3 regions of the Brevundimonas sp. TWP2-3-4b1 genome follow, and region 2 is predicted to be linked to each of the others. Evidence: riboswitches for the same ligand, from Rfam matches in the RefSeq annotation. Region 2 holds a riboswitch; each other region holds the start of a gene.

Region 1 (3,958 bases), on a different contig from region 2:
TCCTTCGCCGCCGGGCTGTACTTTCAAAAGTCGGCATTTCAAGCACCCACCTATTCAACCTCGAAAAGGCGGGTCGGTTTCCTCAACATATCATGCTCACCCCTCGTTGCGCCGTCTGGTCGGAGGCTGAGATCGACGCCTGGATGCAAGAGCGTCTCGCGTCGGGCCAACGCCCGGCCTTGACCGCTCTGTCCTCCCGTCAGGACGTCTGCGGGGCGGCCGGCGGCCGGGGAGCGTAACTCTCTTGACCATCAGCAACCTACGCGCGGCCCTCGAGCCGCTGGTCAGTCGCGTCCGCACGGACGTGACGGCGACCAAGACCGAACGCGGCATGATCTGGACGCGCGAGGCCCTGACCGAGGTGCGCCTGAAGCGCCACCTCGACGGCGGCCAGCCTCGTGGCGTCTGCCCGATCAAGGCGGGTGAGAGCACGACGCGCGTGGCCCTGTTCGATCTGGACAGCCACAAGGGCGAGACGTCCTGGAAGAGCATGACCATGGTCGCCGACGATCTGTGCGAGGTGCTGTTGAAGTCAGGTCTGGTCGGCACGCAGTTCAGCTCGTCGGGCGGCAAGGGTATCCACGTCTACCTGCTCTGGGACGAGGACCAGGACGCATACAGCGTGCGCCAGGAGCTGAAGCGCATCCTCCTGACCGCGGGCATGAAGGACGGGGCCAAGGGCGTCGCCGCTGGCGAGATCGAGGTCTTCCCCAAGCAGGACAGCGTCCCGCTCGACGGCTTCGGCAACCAGTTCATCCTCCCGCTCGCCGGGCTGTCGGCCCCCATCTACGAGGGCGAGATCATGCCTCGGGACTTCGACCCCGGCTGGAAGGTGTCGGCCCCGGTGCCGGTACTCGAGCACCCGGTGCGCGAGGTCGTGCCCTACGCTGGCGGCGACCTCGACGAGCTCCGCTCGGCCCTCGCCGCCGTCCCCAACGACGGGGAGGGCCTGGGCTACGACGAGTGGCGCGACATCATCATCGCCATCCACTACGAGACCGGCGGGTCGGATGACGGTTGGGCCCTGGCGGTCGAGTTCAGTTCTCGGAGCCACAAGTTCGACGAGGACGAGCTCCAGTTCAAAGTCTGGGACTGGCTCTCGGGCAGGCCGCCCTCGGCCAACCCGATCACCGGGGCGACGATCCTCTTCCACGCACGCGAGGCCGGTTGGAACGAGGTCACGGCCGATAGCTTCGTGGCTGTCGTCGACGACAAGCCCGAGGAGCTGCCGCTCCCTGCCTACAAGCGCGACGGCAACGGGCGGATCGAGGCCGTTATCGGCAACCTGCGCGCCGCCCTCGCCCGCCCTGACGTCTGCCTGATGGACATCAGGTACGACGAGTTCCGCGACGAGCTGGTCTTCGCCGACACCGACGCGAAGGGCATCTGGCGGCCCTTCCGCGACAGCCACTACGTCGAGCTGCGGCTGCGCCTCGAGGCCCAGGGCTTCAAGCCCATCGGCAAGGAGACGATGCGCGACATCGTCCACTACATCGCCGACAGGAACCGCATCGACACCGCCATGGTCTGGCTCGACAGCCTGGCCTGGGACGGCGTCAGCCGCATCGACGGCTTCCTGGCCCGCTACTTCTCGGTGCCCGCCACGCCCTACGCCGCCGCCGTCTCCCGCTACTGGTGGACGGCCATGGCTGGGCGGGTGTTCAAGCCCGGGTGCCAGGCCGACATGGTGCCTATCCTGATCTCTCCCGAGCAGGGCTTCCGCAAGTCCTCCTCGGTCGCAGCCATGGTGCCTCCCGACACCCACCGTCAGCTGTCCTTCACCCAGGCCGAGGTCGAGCGCGCCCGCCTGATGCGCGGTTGCCTCGCGGCCGAGCTCGCCGAGCTGCAGGGCCTGCGCACCAAGGAGCTTGAGGAGATCAAGGCCTGGGTCACCCGGCGACACGAGGAGTGGGTGCCCAAGTACAAGGAGTTCGCCGTCACCATGCCGCGCCGCGCCATCTTCGTCGGCACGTCCAATGCGATGGAGCTGTTCGACGACCCCACCGGCGAGCGGCGGTGGTTGCCGGTGCGCGTCGGGGTCGTCGACGTCGAGGGCATCGCCCGAGATCGTGACCAGCTGTGGGCCGAGGCGGCGGCGATCTGGAAGCGTGACGGGGTGGCATGGCAGGAGGCCGAGAGGCTGGGGCGGGTCGAGCACGGGGCCTACCGGGTGCTCGACACCTGGGAAGACGACTTTGTCGCGTGGGCCGCGACCAAGACGCTCGAGGACATTGTGCCGGCAGAGAGAGGCTTCACTACACGTGAGGCTTTGGTCGAAGGACTAGAGTTTGCTTCTAAACACGTAAGGAAAAACGAAATCGACCGGGCAGTGAAGGCGTTGCGAAAAGCGGGTTTCGACCAGAAGGAGTATCGTCGAGACGGCAAAAAGGGGAGGTACTGGCGTCTTGTCTCACAGGTGCCCCATACCGAAACATGTGAGGAACGCCAAAAGTGACAATGATTTCAATGCTGTCCCACTGTCTTACACCTTTCTTATTAAAAGAGTGATGGAAGGAGCCCTGTGTGGCCGTCCAGAAAGTGTCGGGAATATTCATGCGACGTGGGACACCGCCCCGGAAAGTCAGTCCTGGGCTGACCGGCACCGTCCCGCGTGGGGTGTGAGTCGGGGTGGATCGAGGCAGTAATGGCAGACAGCTCGCCGCCTTTCAGCCGAAACGCGCAATGCCAAAAGACTGCCGCTAGCGTTAGCTCGAGGGCGTTGAGGGCCAAAGCTATGACCAAGCGGACCACCAGAGGGCAATCCAGCCATGAAACCCTGATCTAATCCCTACGACCGTTAGCAGTGCCCCCCGGCACCCCTTGACGGACTGAATCTTCGGCTGCACCTTGCAGCCAACATCAAGAGAGCGGTCATCGTGGCCGTCGCCAACCTGCCCATCCCGGGCGAAGGTGGCTCCCGAAAGGGGATGTGTGCCAGACCGGCAAAAAGTGCGGGCTCTTATGGTCACATCCCCGTTCGTGGTTCTCGCTGATGCGAAGGAGAGCCACCCCATGTCTCGTATTTCCGTCGGTTGTTTACCACGCATAGAGGGGCTGTTTACGTCCGAGAGCGTCGCAGACGGCCATCCGGACAAGATCGCCGATCAGCTGTCCGATGCCGTTCTGGATGCCGCCCTGGCCCAGGATCCTAACGCCCGGGTTGCCGTCGAGGCCGCGATCAAGGGATCGTCGGTCTGGCTGTTCGGAGAGCTCACCGGACACGACCTTAAGCTCGACTTTGACCAGATCGTTCGCGATGTCCTGTCGTCCATCGGCCATGTCGACGGCCGGTGGGGATTGGAGCTGGGCCGGCTAAATGTCCGGACCTCTATCACCCTGCAGTCGACCGAGATCGGCGACGGCGTAGGCAGTGGAGCGAACACCGGTGCCGGCGATCAGGGCATGATGTTTGGCTATGCCTGCCGCGAGACGCCTGAGCACCTTCCTAGGCCCATCGCCTTGGCCCATCGGCTAATCCGCCGCCAGCGGGAGGTACGCGATCGGCTGGGCATTCTCGGTCCGGACGCCAAGGCCCAGGTCAGTGTTCGCTACGAGGACGGCAAGCCCAAAGGCCTGCAAAACGTTGTAATTAGCAGCCAGCATCTCGCCGAGGTCTCCCTGTCCGAGGTCCGAGAGATCCTCCGCGACGAGATCATTCGCCCGGTCCTGGGCGCAGAAGCCGATACGGCCGAGCTCCTGCTGAACCCGGCCGGAACCTTCATCCAGGGCGGCCCGGTCGCCGACGCCGGCCTCACAGGTCGTAAGATCATCGCCGACACCTACGGTGGCTTCGCTCGCCATGGGGGAGGAGCTTTCTCTGGCAAGGACGGCACCAAGGTCGATCGCTCCGCCGCCTACGCCGCACGGCAGTTGGCCCTTACGGTCGTGGACGCCGGGCTCGCTACCGCCTGCGAGGTTCGTCTGGCCTACGCCATCGGCGTCGCAGAGCCCGTGGCGG
Region 2 (3,958 bases):
GACGGCGCAGGGCACGTCGGCTTCGGCCGGCGTCCGCCCGAAGGCCTCGAAAGCCAGTAGACGGACCTTGGCGGCCGAATCGCGGCCCTCAAGATCCGACGACGGATCTTCCTCGGCGAAGCCTGCGACGCGAGCATCGGCCAGGGCGTCGGCGAAATCGGCGCCGGCCTGAAGCCGCGTCAGCATGAAGTTGACCGTACCGTTCAGCACCGCCTCGAAACCCTTCACCGGCCCGGCCGCCCTGGCCACGCGCAGGATCTCGATCATCGGCGCCCCGCCCCCGACCGCCGCCGAATAGGCGAGGTGCGAGCCGTGAGCACGGGCGGCGTCGGCGAGACCGGCCGGGTCCCGGCTGATCGCCTGTTTGTTGGCGCTGGCGACATCGATGCCGCGTTCCAGGGCCGCGCGGATCAGATCGTGACCGGCGGCGCCCTCCGACAGGGCCTCCAGCAGGATGTCGGGCCGAAGCGCCAGCAGCACCTCACGGTCTGACGTGAACAGTTCGGCGGGCGCCTCCACATCCCGGGGCTTGGATGGATCGCGCACGAGCACTCCGACCACCTGGAACCGGTTGTCCTTGAGCAGCCGCTGCAGCAGGCCGCCGCCGACGACGCCGCAGCCTGCGATGGCCACCTTCAGAGGCGCATCAGGGATCGACGGCCCGGGAGGCGCGGAATGGTCTCCGACCACCGTGCAGTCGGCGCGACCGAGCGCGGCCACCTCGATCTCCACCGACCGCTGCTGGCCCATGTCGATCGCGTCGTGCTGGACCAGGGCGCCGCCGTGGCGACGGGCGTCGTCCCAGCTGGCCCGGCGATAGCGCAGCGGCTTGCCCGACGCCGAGGCGGGATCGCGGTCGTAGAGGCCGTCGACATCCTTCACCAGGCGCACGCGGCTGAGGCCCAGTTCGGCCGCGAGGAAGACCGCCGTCAGGTCCGAACCGCCGCGCCCCAGCAGCACCACCTTCCCTTTCTCACCCACGGCGCCGAAGCCCGGAACCACGACGACTTGATGGTCCGCCAGCGCCTTCCACAGGGCGTCGCTGCGCAGCGAGACAGGATGCGCATGCTCTGCCGGGCCGTCCGCCACAATGCCCAGTTCGCGCACGGACAATGCCGCCGCATCCAGGCCGATCCGGTCGCAGGCGATGGCCACGAGCGCCGCCGCCTTCTCCTCACCCAGCGCCACATAGCCGGGAAGGAGGTCGTTCTCGTGGTCGAGGCCGAGCGCGCGCGCGTCGGCAAATAGCCGGTCGGTGTGGCCGCCCAGCGCCGAGACCACGGCGATCACCTTCCGGCCCGCGCGGACGTGGCCATAGATCTCGGAGGCGACAGCGGGGGCGCAGGACTGGTCCTGCAGGATCGAGGAGCCGAACTTCAGCACCACCACTTCGGCGGTGGGCGAAGGCTCAGCGATCGGTTTCTCGACGACGGCGAGGCGGGCGCTGGAGTGGGGCATCTGGATAGTCCGTTCGGGGAGGAGTTGGGATCAGGGCAATAGAAAACCCGCCTGGCCGGGGCCGGGCGGGTCTGGGTTGGCTGAGGTGTTTTCGACCTGCGCGCTAACCTGTTCCCGCCCGCGAGGGGCCGGTGATGGTCATACCGGTCGTGGTCGAAATGAGAGTCGCAAGCGTCATCGAGTGCACCGCGAGGGCGGTGGTCGAGGTCGGAACGGCGATGCTGCCGGGACGGGACACGGGCGAGTTCCTGTAAAAATCGTTGGTCTGAAAGTGTCGGGTGAAACGACCGGCGTCAACCCGGTTCGGGCATCTTTTTTGCGCCTGCCGTCTCTTTAGCGACCTTTCAGTCACAGCCTATCCGTCAGGCCGGATCAATGGGGTAGATTTTTTCTCTTGACCGGCGGTCTTCGCACCCGCAACGTAAAACCACTCATCAAGACCGACCGAGGGATAGGCCCTTTGACGTCGGGGCAACCATCGGTTTCCAGCCGAACGGTGCCAACTCCTGCGAGGATCCTTTTCGAAGGGTCCGCGAGAGATGAGTGGAGCGTCGACGAGGCGACGTCTCCACGATCTGTCATCGCATGCGGAGCCTTGCTGGGCGGGACGATGCAGACGACGCCATGGCTTTCGACACTCAACAGATTTCCGCAGAACCGCTCTGTCGTCCGGCAGCGCGCTCGACTGCGATCCTTGCCCGCAAGGGCGGCGGCGCGGTCGATATCGCCGTCGACATCCCTGCAGACTTTCGTCTGACCTCCGGCGAGCGATTGGGCCAGCGCCAGATCGTCGGGCGGCTGCACGGCCGGGCCGGGGCGCCGCTGGTGGTTGTGGCCGGCGGCATCTCGGCCGGGCGGTTCGTGCACCGGACCGAGACCAACGGCCTGGGCTGGTGGTCGGGCGCGGTCTCGATCCGCGGGCCGATCGACCTGAGCCGCTTCCAGGTCCTGGCCTTCGACTATGCGCCGGAGGCCGCCGACGGTTCGAAGCCGGTCACCATCAACACCCATGACCAGGCCCGGCTCCTGCGGCTGATCCTCGACGAGATCGGCAATCCCGTCGTCTCGGCCTTCGTCGGCTGCTCCTATGGCGGCATGATCGCCCTGGCCTTCGGCGAGCTGTTCCCGGACCGGGTCAAGCAGCTGGTTGTCGTCTCCGCCGCCCACCGGGCCCATCCGCAGGCGACCGCGTGGCGCGGCATCCAGCGGCGCATCCTGCAACTGGCCGAGGCCGCCGGTCGTCCCGAGGACGGGGTCGCCCTGGCCCGCGAACTGGCCATGACCACCTATCGCACCGCCGAGGAGTTCGGCGAGCGGTTCGAGACCGAGGCCCCGACCTCGGCAGGCCAGGCCTATCCCGTGTGCGACTACCTGACCGCACGGGGCAAGGCCTACCGGACCCACACAACGCCGGCCCGTTGGCTCTCGCTGTCGGACTCGATCGACCGCCACAGCGTGACGCCCGAGGCGATCCGGACCCCGGTGACCCTGGTCGGCTTCACCTCGGACCGGCTGGTGCCGATCGATGACATCCGCGAGCTCGGCGCTCGGCTGCCCGCCCTGTGGCGTCTGGTCGAGGCTCCGTCCCTGTACGGCCACGACGCCTTTCTGAAGGAGGACGAGGCGGTCGCCGCCATCCTCCGTTCCGCGCTCAAGGAGATCGACCAATGACCCGTCCCACCGGCAAGCGCCCCCACGACGTCCGCACCACCTGCGCCCGCTCCGGCGTCGATACCGACACGGCCCACGGTTCGGTCATGCCGCCGCTCTATCTGTCCTCGAACTATTCGTTCGCGGGCTTCGAGCAGAAGCGGAAATACGACTACAGCCGCTCCGGCAATCCGACGCGTGACGTCCTGGCCGAGACCCTGGCCGAGCTGGAGGGCGGCGCCGGCTGCGTGGTCACGGCGACCGGGATGGCGGCGGTGGATCTGCCGCTGAGCCTGCTGGAGCCCGGCGACCTGCTGATCGCGCCGCACGACTGCTACGGCGGCACCCACCGCCTGTTGTGCGCCCGGGCGAAGAAGGGGCATTTCGAGGTGCTGTGGGTCGATCAGGGCAACACCGTCGCGCTGGATGCGGCGCTGGCCCTGAACCCCAGGCTGGTCCTGATCGAGACGCCGTCTAACCCCCTGCTGCGCGTGGTCGACATCGCCGACATCTGCACCCGCGCCCACCGGGTCGGGGCCAAGGTGGTGGTCGACAACACCTTCCTGTCGCCGGCGCTGCAGCGGCCGATCGAACTGGGCGCCGACATCGTGGTCCACTCGACGACCAAATACATCAACGGCCATTCCGACGTGGTCGGCGGGGCGGTGATCGCGGCCGATCCGGCGGATCATGCGGAGCTGGCCTGGTGGGCCAACTGCCTGGGCGTGACCGGCTCGCCATTCGACGCCTATCTGACGCTGCGCGGCGTGCGGACCCTCTTTGCACGGATCGAAAGGCAGCAGACAACGGCGGGCAAGGTCGCCGACCTGCTGGAGGCCCACCCGGCGGT
Region 3 (3,958 bases), on a different contig from region 2:
GTAGGGTGCTCCGCGGGAAAGGCGCGTCGAGATCCGCAATAAAGAAACACGAAATAACGGCAGATGAGGCCCTGTCGCTGATCGGGAAGCGTCTGGTTCTCCATTTTCGCTCACCCGACCGATGCAGCGACGGCTTCGGCATCGGCGACGAACCTGTATCCGTCAGCCGCACCCGGTGCGCCCAGGAGGGCATCGCCAGCCGGCTGCTCCCACGAAAACTGCGGCCGACCAAAATGACCGAAGGCAGCGGTCGGCAAGAAGCCTGGACGGGTGAGACCCAGCCGATCGATGATGGCACGCGGGCGCAAGGCCTCCAGAAGGCTGGCAGCGGCCTTGGGGTCGAGGGACAGAGTTCTCCCTCCTTCGAGATCCAGATGGACCGCCACGGGCTCTGCGACGCCGATGGCGTAGGCCAGACGGACCTCGCAGGCCGTGGCGAGCCCGGCGTCGACGACCGTAAGGGCCAGCTGCCGAGAGGCGTAGGCGGCGGAGCGATCGACCTTGGTGCCGTCCTTGCCAGAGAAGGCGCCTCCCCCGTGGCGGGCGAACCCACCGTAGGTGTCGGCGATGATCTTGCGACCGGTGAGGCCGGCGTCGGCGACCGGTCCGCCCTGGATGAAGGTTCCGGCTGGGTTGAGCAGGAGCTCGGCTGTATCGGCATCGGCCCCAAGCACGGGGCGAATGATCTCGTCGCGGAGGATCTCGCGGACCTCTGACAGGGAGGCTTCGGCCAAGTGCTGGCTGCTAATTACAACGGTTTGCAGGCCTTTGGGCTTGCCGTCCTCGTAGCGAACGCTGACCTGCGCCTTGGCGTCAGGACCGAGGATGCCGAGCCGGTCACGGACCTCGCGCTGGCGGCGGATCAGTCGGTGGGCCAGGGCGATGGGCGTTGGGAGGTGCTCAGGCGTCTCGCGGCAGGCAAATCCGAACATCATACCCTGGTCGCCGGCGCCAGTGTTCGCTCCACTGCCCACGCCTTCGCCGATCTCAGTCGACTGCAGGGTTATGGAGGTCCGAACATCCAATCGGCCCAGCTCCACTCCCCAGCGGCCCTCAGGATGACCGATGGACGACAGGACATCGCGAACGATCTGGTCGAAGTCGAGCTTGAGGTCGTGTCCGGTCAGCTCTCCGAACAGCCAGACCGACGATCCCTTGATCGCTGCCTCGACTGCGACCCTGGCATTGGGATCCTGCGCCAGGGCGGCATCGAGAACGGCATCGGACAGCTGATCTGCGATCTTGTCTGGATGGCCGTCTGCGACGCTCTCGGACGTAAACAGCCCCTCTATTCGCGGTAAACAACCGACGGAAACACGAGACATGGGTGGCTCTCCTACGCATCAGCGAGAACCACGAAAGGGGGATGTGACCCTGGGAGCCCGTACTTTTGCCGGTCGGCCACATCCCCCTTTCGGGGAGCCACCTTCGCCCGGGATGGGCAGGTTGGCGACGGCCACGATGACCGCTCTCTTGATGTTGGGTTTGTTTTGCGACCGGCCTTCAGGCCCGTCAAGAGGTAACCGCGGAGCTCGCAGCTGCACATTCTGATTGTTCGAGCCGTTAAAGCATGGCTCTTGCGGCGGAAGCTACGGTCGTCCACGCGCTTGAATGGGGTGTCTCCGCCCCCGAAGAGACGGTGACTACGGGATTAGCGTTGTCCAAATGCGCTTTGCGCTGAGCCAGTGCTTTGTGCTTTTGGTGCTTCCGCCTCAGCCTCGCGCGCCGCCACCCTCGCCAGTAGCGATGCGAGCCGTGCAGCCCGGTCCGTATTGCTTAGCTCAGCCCGATGATCGATCTCTGCGCGAACCTGAACCGGCATAAGCTTGGTGGAGAGCTTGTAGAAATCACTGGGGTTAGCCTCTGCCCAAACACGCAAGCTTGCCTTGTCGCTCGACTGTAGCGAAACGAACACCGCCTCGAAGGTCTCTCGCACCGTCCGGGTGGCCTTGTTGGGCGTACCGGGCTTGCGGCCCTTCGGGTTACCGCTCTGCCCCTTGGCGAACATGATCAAGCCTCCTGCATTGAAAACAACAGTAATCCATTGGGGTCCGAATAAACATACCGCCGAATACATAGGTCTCGAGAGCATCGAAAACGTAAGGATGATTTTGATGTCCGAAAAGTCCAAAAGCTACCTTTCGGACAAAACAGCTTCCCAGACCAAAGTCCGAAAAGTCCGCCCCCCCTATTAAGGGGGGACTTTTCGGTCTGCACTTTTAGGACGCATGCCACACCCAACCTTCACCTGCCTCGTGGACCCCCGCCATGAGGAAACCATCAGCGTACAATCTGTCCAACAGACCTTGGGCTAGGTTGTTGCGCTTGTTGGTTGGTTTCAGTGCTAACGTCTCAACGACAGCCGCCTTTGCCTCATCAGCGGTGATGCACCGCGTCTGAGAACCACACCTTGCCTTGCCTGTCATTGTCGCCTTTGCCAGGCGCTCCCGTACTGCTCTGAGCGCGGATATCTGGTTCTTTCCTGACGGCTCCCGAGGAGCGAACATGGCACCAGCATTCCGCTCGACCACACAGCTGGTCACCTCGTCGCCGTCGCTGTCCAAGCTGAGAACAATGCGTCTCAGAGCAAACGCTACGCCAATGCCGTCTTCGCCGTCCTTGGCCTTGCCGACCCGCCAGCTGCGGCCCGAGGCCGAGTGCTCAACCTCCACACCAGCGTCCAGCGCTGCATGAAGCGAGCTGTGCCCGCGGAGCCCTTTGGATGTGTCCTTGCCGGTGTGGTGAACGAGGATGACGAGTCCGTTGGTGATTTGTTGGAGCTGCTTCGCCCCTTTGAGGATACTCCCCATGTCAGCGCTCGAGTTTTCATCTGCAGTGGGCGCTGCTCGATTGAGGGTGTCGATTATCACCACCCCATCGAGAGGGAGCACACTGCCAAGGTCAGCGAGGTCCTGCTCAATCATCAGCCCGAACGGCTGTACGATGGCACCAAAGGCGGCAGGGCTGTTCTTGCCGTGATGTTTTTCCCAAGCCACCATTCGGTTGTGGAGCCCCGCTTCTCCTTCCAGCATGACGTAGGTGACCGGGCATTGGGTTGTTCGGCGATCGAACCACAGCTCTTCGCTGGCGATGGCGAACGCAAGGTCCAGGGCAAGAAACGATTTACCCGATCCGCTGGGTCCGTAGATCGCCGCCAGCCCCGTTGTCGGCAGAAGCCCCTTCACGCGCCACTGGATCGGCGGAATGGCAATGATGTCGGCGCGCTGCAGGATTTGGTAGCGTGACCGCTGGGCCAACGGATTATCGTGGGCATCATCAACCCAGCCGTGAACCTTAGCCAGCCTGTAGACCGACCCGATCCCGACGGGGTTACTGTGGAACGGGTTGAACGCCTTCCACTCCTTTGTGAACTTGTCATTGTCGTACCGCGCGCTGGTCATCGACCACTCCCGCGCGAGCGCTTCACCGGACGGCCAGTTCAGCCCAGCGATGGCCCAGACCACGCCAAGCCAGTAGTCGTCGGCAGGATTACCGTCTGCATTCAGGACGCTGCCGTTGCCGCGAGGCACGTCAGATGTGATGACCCTTAGCGCCTCCCGCAGCTTGGCCACAGCCCGCGGGCTCCCAGCCTCACTGCCTGACCTCAGCACCTCCCTCCCGGCGAAGGGTGGCCGATAGTCCGCAAGAGGGCGCTCCGTCACACCCAAGTCGCGTTTTAGCCGTTCGATCGCGGTCTGCAGGGCAACGGTCACGGCCAGATGACCTGTGCTACCCGGTAAGGACGCCCCTCAGCCACCGCACCCTTGCGAGCAACTGTGCCGGGCACTTTGGTGATGCGCGAGGCGTTGAACACGCTCTGATCGATCTTGACCTCGTCGTTGTCGAACTTCCGCGCCAGCAACTGGAGGAGCTCCCGGGCTAACGTCTTGGACGCCTCATCGTTCGCCGTCTGCTCCAGTGAGTAGTACAGGTGCACGCCGTTGCCGGACATGACGCG

What was found. Region 2 has a riboswitch for S-adenosylmethionine ahead of metX (homoserine O-succinyltransferase MetX). Riboswitches for the same ligand answer to the same signal wherever they lie in the genome.
Region 1: linked by a shared signal. The riboswitch ahead of metK (methionine adenosyltransferase) and the one ahead of metX (homoserine O-succinyltransferase MetX) in region 2 are both predicted to bind S-adenosylmethionine.
Region 3: linked by a shared signal. The riboswitch ahead of metK (methionine adenosyltransferase) and the one ahead of metX (homoserine O-succinyltransferase MetX) in region 2 are both predicted to bind S-adenosylmethionine.

What each region holds. Positions count from the first base shown of each region.
Region 1 is NZ_JAFCWQ010000005.1:100,447-104,404, reverse strand. Features, by position in the region: gene ACP7A5_RS05890 (helix-turn-helix transcriptional regulator) at 1-239, shown strand, start outside; gene ACP7A5_RS05885 (VapE domain-containing protein) at 245-2,455, shown strand; SAM-I-IV-variant riboswitch at 2,852-2,961, shown strand; gene metK (methionine adenosyltransferase) at 3,013-3,958, shown strand, end outside.
Region 2 is NZ_JAFCWQ010000001.1:127,191-131,148, reverse strand. Features, by position in the region: gene ACP7A5_RS00680 (homoserine dehydrogenase) at 1-1,458, opposite strand, end outside; SAM riboswitch class I at 1,887-2,004, shown strand; gene metX (homoserine O-succinyltransferase MetX) at 2,083-3,129, shown strand; gene metB (cystathionine gamma-synthase) at 3,126-3,958, shown strand, end outside.
Region 3 is NZ_JAFCWQ010000018.1:66,756-70,713, reverse strand. Features, by position in the region: gene metK (methionine adenosyltransferase) at 111-1,325, opposite strand; SAM-I-IV-variant riboswitch at 1,377-1,485, opposite strand; gene ACP7A5_RS13495 (DUF5681 domain-containing protein) at 1,652-2,008, opposite strand; gene ACP7A5_RS13490 (AAA family ATPase) at 2,220-3,713, opposite strand; gene ACP7A5_RS13485 (hypothetical protein) at 3,710-3,958, opposite strand, start outside.